2 regions of the Dyella aluminiiresistens genome follow, and region 2 is predicted to be linked to the other one. Evidence: riboswitches for the same ligand, from Rfam matches in the RefSeq annotation. Region 2 holds a riboswitch; the other holds the start of a gene.
The links. A riboswitch is a leader RNA that binds a small molecule or an ion and turns the genes downstream of it on or off. The one in region 2 is predicted to bind molybdenum cofactor.
Positions count from the first base shown of each region.

Region 1: linked by a shared signal. The riboswitch ahead of moaA (GTP 3',8-cyclase MoaA) and the one ahead of moaA (GTP 3',8-cyclase MoaA) in region 2 are both predicted to bind molybdenum cofactor.

Region 1 is NZ_CP132911.1:1,825,339-1,828,746, forward strand. It holds gene RA164_RS08005 (peptidylprolyl isomerase) at 1-270, shown strand, start outside; gene moaA (GTP 3',8-cyclase MoaA) at 520-1,500, opposite strand; molybdenum cofactor riboswitch at 1,490-1,627, opposite strand; gene RA164_RS08015 (hypothetical protein) at 1,853-2,173, opposite strand; gene RA164_RS08020 (carboxymuconolactone decarboxylase family protein) at 2,405-2,512, opposite strand; gene lipA (lipoyl synthase) at 2,701-3,408, opposite strand, start outside.
Region 2 is NZ_CP132911.1:1,717,189-1,720,596, forward strand. It holds gene RA164_RS07490 (c-type cytochrome) at 1-1,170, shown strand, start outside; molybdenum cofactor riboswitch at 1,258-1,395, shown strand; gene moaA (GTP 3',8-cyclase MoaA) at 1,388-2,371, shown strand; gene moaCB (bifunctional molybdenum cofactor biosynthesis protein MoaC/MoaB) at 2,375-3,373, shown strand; gene RA164_RS07505 (molybdopterin molybdotransferase MoeA) at 3,370-3,408, shown strand, end outside.

The DNA of each region.
Region 1 (3,408 bases), 110 kb from region 2:
CAGACCACGCCCGAGTTTGATCGGCAGATCTTTCGTCTTCATCCGGGCATCCCGGCGTTTCCGGTGGAATCGCGTTGGGGCTACCACGTGGTTAGCATTGACGAAGTCGATCCGGGGCAGGCACTGGAGTTCGAACAGGTCTGGGGACAGATCTCCGATTATCTCGAGCTACAGGTGCGCCAGCGCGAACTGCAGCATTATCTACTCGAGTTGAAAGATAAACATGACGTGCGCGGCCTGGACGAGATCGAGGCGCTCGCAGAGGTCTGACCGACTGACCAGCGGTGCGGCTGTACGGGCTCATCTTCTCGGTCAGCACGCATGCGATATCACAGGCACTGGAGCTGGGCTTTCTCGACTGGCTAGCACCGTTCTTCCTGTGCATCACGTTCGTAACATGGGCCATGGCATTCATCAGTCCGCTTCGTCGTGTACTGAATCATCTTGCATGACGTTCGCCGCAACGGCATGCACCGGTCATCTGGAACTCTGGCGGATTTACCGTCGCCAGCGTCGTGTTCATCCTCCAATCGAGGCCAGGTGCGGGGTGATGCCGGTCAATCCCTGATGCAGACCATGGCCGGCCGCCTTCAGGCCGAGCTGAGTTGCGATGCGCGAAACCAGAGGGTCCTGGTCGGCGTCGGATTGCAGCAGCTGCCGCAGCGGGATGCCGAAATCGCCGAACAGGCACAGCCGCAGGTCACCGCGTGCAGTCACGCGCAGACGGTTGCATCCGGCGCAGAAGTCTTTCGCATACGGCGCGATGATGCCGATACGTCCGTGGTAGTCCTGGTGCGCATATTCGCACGCCGGGCCGGCGTCGGCGGCCCGTGGTAGCAGCGACCAGCCACCCTCGTGCAGCTGCTGTTCGATCAAGTTGGCGCGCAGATGATGGCGTTCGAAGTAGGCGCGATTCTCACCGGTGCGCATCAGTTCGATGAAGCGCACCGAAACCTCGCGCTCGCGCACGTATTCGAGCCATGCCGGCAGCTCGTCATCGTTCCTGTCGCGCAGCAGCACCACATTGATCTTCACGGCGTCGAATCCCAGCGTCAGGGCCTTGTCGATGCCAGCGACCACCTCGGCAAAGCGATTATGCCCGGTAATGGCTAAGAAGCGTGTTCCATTCAGACTGTCGAGACTGACGCTCAGTGCGGTCAGTCCCGATTCGCGCCAGGACTCCACCAGATGCGGCAGGCGGCAGCCGTTGGTGGTCAGGGCGATCTTCTTGATGCCCGGTACAGCGGCCACTGTCTGGATGATTCCGGGGAGATCCTTGCGCAGGCTGGGTTCGCCGCCAGTCAGGCGAATCTTGCTCATGCCGAGTGTGGAAAATGCCAGTACCAGCCGGCGGATTTCGTCCAGCGCAAGGAACTTCGGCTTGCCGTCGGCCACGTATCCATCAGGCAGGCAATAGCTGCAGCGGTAGTTGCATGCCTCCGTCAAGGAGAGGCGTAGGTAGAGAAACGACCGTCCCTGAGGGTCCGTCAGCGTCTGCATTGTCACTCCGTTCCGAGTCGGGAGACCGAGCCGTTTCCAGATCGATCCTGGTAGCCTGGTAGGCCACGGTCCGGGCGCCGTATTCCTTGCGAAACGTAGGTGGCTGGACTGGGAGCGGGTGGAGACATCACACCGCTTGTCGATCGGAAGTCTAATCCAGTCCGGGACGATGACACCTGATCGACATCAGAAAAGAAAGGGGTTCACGCAATGATGACTGCCGCTGTTTGCGCGAAGACGACTGACTGGCCGAGCGCCATCAGCGCATGCCCAATGTGACCTTCAAGGATCGTGTCGCTGAAGCTGCCGCGCTCAATCGCCTTGGCAGGCTACGCCGGTCCGGACGTCTCACTCAGCGCAGCAGTTGCGGTTGCAGTTGCAGGAAAAACACCAGCAGCACTGTATTGATACCCCAAGCGACCGTCAGCGCTCTGGCGACCGTACTGTAACGGTGATCCACTGCGTTGGGCGCCGCAAGCCACACGGCGCGGACGATCCATGCAGTGAAGATGAGCAGGAAAGCCAGCAGGATGCGGACGAGAGTGGTGTGGGACCCGGCAGACATCATTGCCAGCGTGATTGCCCACAGCAGGTTGCTGGGGATCACGCCGTAAAGCCAGAAAACCCGCCACAGCGGGGCACGTTCCGACCAGCCCATCATGCGCGTTGTCATCGTCATTCCCCGTCAGATTTCCATTGAAAGACTAGCAGTAATCTTGAATATGCGATCAGTCGGGCGAACGACCCGTCGAGCATAGGCCTGGCCCGGCTCGCCAGGTCTCGGACGTGCTCGGTGGCGAGGCGCGTGATTGCCTGGCAACTCAATGAGCATCGTGTTTATGCTGCATGGCGTCCAGCGCCAACGCAGAATGCGCATAGGCACCTCTGGCGCGCATCTCGGCGGCTACCCAGATCGCTTCCATGATCTGCTCCTCGAGGCACCGAGCTTCAGCGCCGCGCGGGTGTGTCCCTTGATGCAATATGGACATTGGCTGACATGCGCCACCGCCACGGCAATCAGCTGCTTGGTGACGACGGGCAGTGCGCCTTAGGCAAATACGGCGGCACTGAATGCCTTGAGTGGTTCAGGCGCCAGTTCACAATGCTTGCGCGCCAGCTCGGGTGTGGCATGCGAAAATATTGGATGGTCCATGACGAGGCTCACGAAAAAGGTTCAGGATCGGGCTCGGGAATGTTGTTTCACAAGCCAAGATTATTGTGCTCCAGTACGCGTTCTGCGCGATAGCTGGAGCGCACCAGCGGCCCGGCCACGACTTCCAGGAAGCCCTTGTCCAGTGCGAGTTCGCGGTAGCGGAGGAATTGCTCGGGGGTGACGAATCTCCGTATCGGCAGGTGATGCGGGGTAGGTCGCATGTACTGTCCTAGCGTGATCACGTCGACCTGGGCGTCACGCAGATCGTCCAGTGTGCGATCGATTTCTGCATCCGTCTCGCCCAAGCCCAGCATCAGGCCGCTCTTGGTCAGTGTGGCGGGTGCGTGACGCTTGGCAAATGCCAGTACTGCCAAGGTCTGTGCGTAGCCTGCGCGCGGATCGCGCACGGGATGAGTGAGCCGCTCAACCGTTTCCATGTTTTGCGCGTAGGTAACCAGACCGGCGTCCAGCACCGTCGCCACGGCATCCAGCCTGCCGGAAAAATCGGGTGTCAGTGCCTCCACCTCCGTTTGCGGCGAACGTTGATGGATTGCCCTGATGCAGGCCGCGTAATGCGCGGCTCCGCCGTCGGCAAGGTCATCGCGATCAACCGATGTCAACACCACGTACTGCAGTTTCATCAGCGCCACCGCATCGGCTACCTGCATCGGTTCCAGCGGATCGAGCCAGCCATGGGGATTACCGGTGCTGACGGCGCAGAACCTGCACGCGCGGGTGCAGACCGAACCCATCAG
Region 2 (3,408 bases):
GCGGACGGCAAGCCGTTTGCCGGTGGCCTGAAGATGGCGACGCCGCTGGGGACGATCTTCACCACCAACATTACGCCCGACAAGGCGACCGGTATCGGCGCCTACAGCCTGGCAGACTTCGACCGGGCGGTACGTCATGGCGTGGCGCGCGATGGTCATCGGCTCTATCCGGCGATGCCGTATCCGTCCTATGCCAGGCTCAGCGACAGCGATGTCCGCGCGCTCTATGCCTACTTCATGCATGACGTGCATCCGGTGCACCAGCCGAACCGGCCCACGACCATGTCGTGGCCGATGAACATGCGCTGGCCGCTGGCGCTCTGGAACGTGGCTTTCGCACGGTCGGAGCCGTACCAGCCGATGCCGACCAGCCAGGCCGACGCGCAGCTGTGGAATCGCGGCGCCTATATCGTGCAGGGGCCCGGGCATTGCGGAAGCTGCCATACCCCGCGCGGATCGTTGATGAACGAGAAGGCGCTCGACGGACGCAGTCCGCTGTATCTGTCCGGCGCGGGGCTGGATGGGTGGTATGCGCCCAGTCTGCGTGGCGACGGGGGCATGGGGCTGGGCCAATGGAGCGGGCAGGACATCATCCAGTTCCTCCGGACCGGACGGAACATGCACGCCGTGGTCTTTGGCTCGATGGCCGATGCATTCAACAATTCGACGCAGTTCATGACCGATGGCGACCTGAAGGCCATCGCCTATTACCTGAAGTCGCTGCCGGGGCTCGCTGTCGCGGGTGGCTCAGCGCAACCTGCCTCGACCTCCGTGCATGCGGCATCGGCGTCCGGCCCGGTTGCGGATACCGCGGGGGCACGGATCTACATGGCGAAGTGCAGCTTCTGCCATGGCCGGGAAGGGCAGGGCCAGCAGCAGTGGATTCCGCCGCTGGCAGGCTCCGCATCGTCGATGGCGGAGGATGATGCGTCGTCCATCAACGTGACGCTGAACGGTTCCGCGCGCGTGGTCGCGGCCGGCGTGCCGGATGCCTACCGCATGGTTCCCTTCCGCGACCAGTTGTCCGATCAGGATATCGCCGACGTGCTGAGCTTCGTGCGCACCTCGTGGGGCAACACCGGTGGCAGCGTCTCGCCACAGGCGGTGAAGAAGCTGCGCGAACGGACCAACCCGGCCAGCAGCGACGTCATCGTGCTGCAGATGCGCTGACCGTTGCGAGGGTGCGGTTTTCGCCGGTCGATCCGGCGGCTGTTCCACCTTCCGGTCATCGACAGACGATAGTGCCGGGAGGCACAATCGAAGCCGCAACTCCGAGGCGCAGGGCCTACGTTTCCCCGGAAACATGGCGTTGCGTCCGTGATCTCCGGATCACCGGGCGGACGGGGAAACGCGTCCGCCTCCCGCACTTTGGAAAGGAGCACATCGCATGACCCCGCTGGCCGATCGCTACGGTCGCCGTTTTCCGTACCTGCGACTGTCGATCATCCCCGCGTGCAACTTCCGTTGCACGTATTGCCTGCCGCATGGCTACCATGCCGAGGCAGGCCTGGCCGGGCCGTTGTCGCTGGACGAAATCGCTCGCCTGCTGCGCGGATTCTCGGCGCTGGGCATGCACAAGGTGCGGATCACCGGCGGCGAGCCCAGCGTGCGCAACGACCTGGTCGACGTGCTGCGGACCGCGGCGGCGGTGCCGGGTGTCGACAAGCTGGCGATGACCACCAATGGCACCTTGCTGTCGCGCCGCCTGGGCGAGTGGATGGACGCCGGGCTCAACGCCATCAATATCAGCGTGGACAGCCTCGACCGCGCGGCCTTCGCGCGCATCACCGGGCATGACCGGCTGGACGACATTCTGCATGGCGTGGAGATGGCGCTGGCTGCGGGCCTGCCTTCCGTCAAGCTCAACGCGGTGCTGCTGCGTGGCGTCAACGACGGCGAGCTGCCGCGCTGGCTGGACTACCTGCGTGACCGTCGGGTGGGCCTGCGCTTCATCGAGCTGATGCAGACCGGCGACAACCTCGCGTTCTTCCGCGACCACCACGTGCGCGCCAGCGTGCTCGAGAGCGAACTGCAGGACGCAGGCTGGCAGGCCTTGCCGCGCGCTGCCGATGCCGGCCCCGCCCGCGAATACCGGCATCCGGACTACGCCGGACGCATCGGCATCATCGCGCCCTATTCGAAAGACTTCTGCGCCGGCTGCAATCGTCTGCGCGTCACCGCCACGGGCGATCTCCGGCTTTGCCTGTTCGGCGAGTTCGGTATTCCCCTGCGTCCGTTCCTGCAGCACGACGAGCAGTTGGACGCACTGGTGCAGGCCATCGGCGGCCAGATCGGTCGCAAGGAGCAGGGCCATTTCCTGCACGAAGGCCGCACCGGCATCACCCCGCATCTGGCATCTACCGGAGGTTGATTCATGTCCCAGCGCGAGGAACGCGCTTATTTCCATATGGCCGATGTGCGCCGCAAACGTGCCACGCCCCGGCGCGCGGTCGCGGTGGGCGAGCTTTACGCCGGCTCGGCCTTCGACGATATCGTGGCCGGACACCTGCCCAAGGGCGATGCCATCGCCATGGCCGAGGTCGCCGGCCTGCAGGGTGCCAAGAATGCTTCGCAGCTGATGCCGCTGTGTCATCCGCTGCCGCTGGAATATCTGGAACTGCGCTGCGAACCGGTGCCGGAGCGCCAGGCGATCCGGGTCTACTGCGAAGTGGCCACCTGTGCCCGTACCGGGGTGGAGATGGAAGCGCTGGCCGGGGTCAACGCGGCCCTGCTAACGCTCTACGACCTGACCAAACCGGTGCAGCCGGCACTGGCCATCGGTGGCGTGCGCCTGTTGTTCAAGGAAGGCGGCAAGAAAGGTTTGTGGTTCCACCCCGATGGCCTCAGCGATGCCGAGAAAGCGCATTACCGCCCGCAGGCCGTGGCACGGCTGGACGGTGTGTCCGCGGCTGTGATCACGCTCAGCGACCGTGCGCACCGCGGTGACTACGAGGACATCTCCGGCCCGCTGCTGGTCGAACGTCTGCATGCGCTCGGCGCCGAGATCGGGCCGGCCGAGGTACGTGCCGACGACGCAGGTGCGCTGTCCGGGCACCTGCGCGAACTGGCGGCTGCCGGCGTGTCGCTGGTGCTGTGTACCGGCGGTACCGGGCTGGGGCCACGCGACGTGACGCCCGAGGCGCTGGCACAGGTCGCCGATCGTCGGGTGCCGGGGCTGGCGGAAATGTTCCGCAGCCAGAGCAGCCAGCACACTCCGCTGGCCTGGCTGAGCCGCGCCGATGCGGTGCTGCTTGGTCGGATGCTGGTGATCGCCTTGCCCGGCAGCGCGAAAGCGGTGGCCCAGGGCATGGATATCCTCGCCCCGGTGCTCGCGCATGCGTTGGCGATGGTGGCGGGTGGGGGTCACGCATGAGTCATGACCTGCTCGATCCGGCCGAGGCCCTGCGC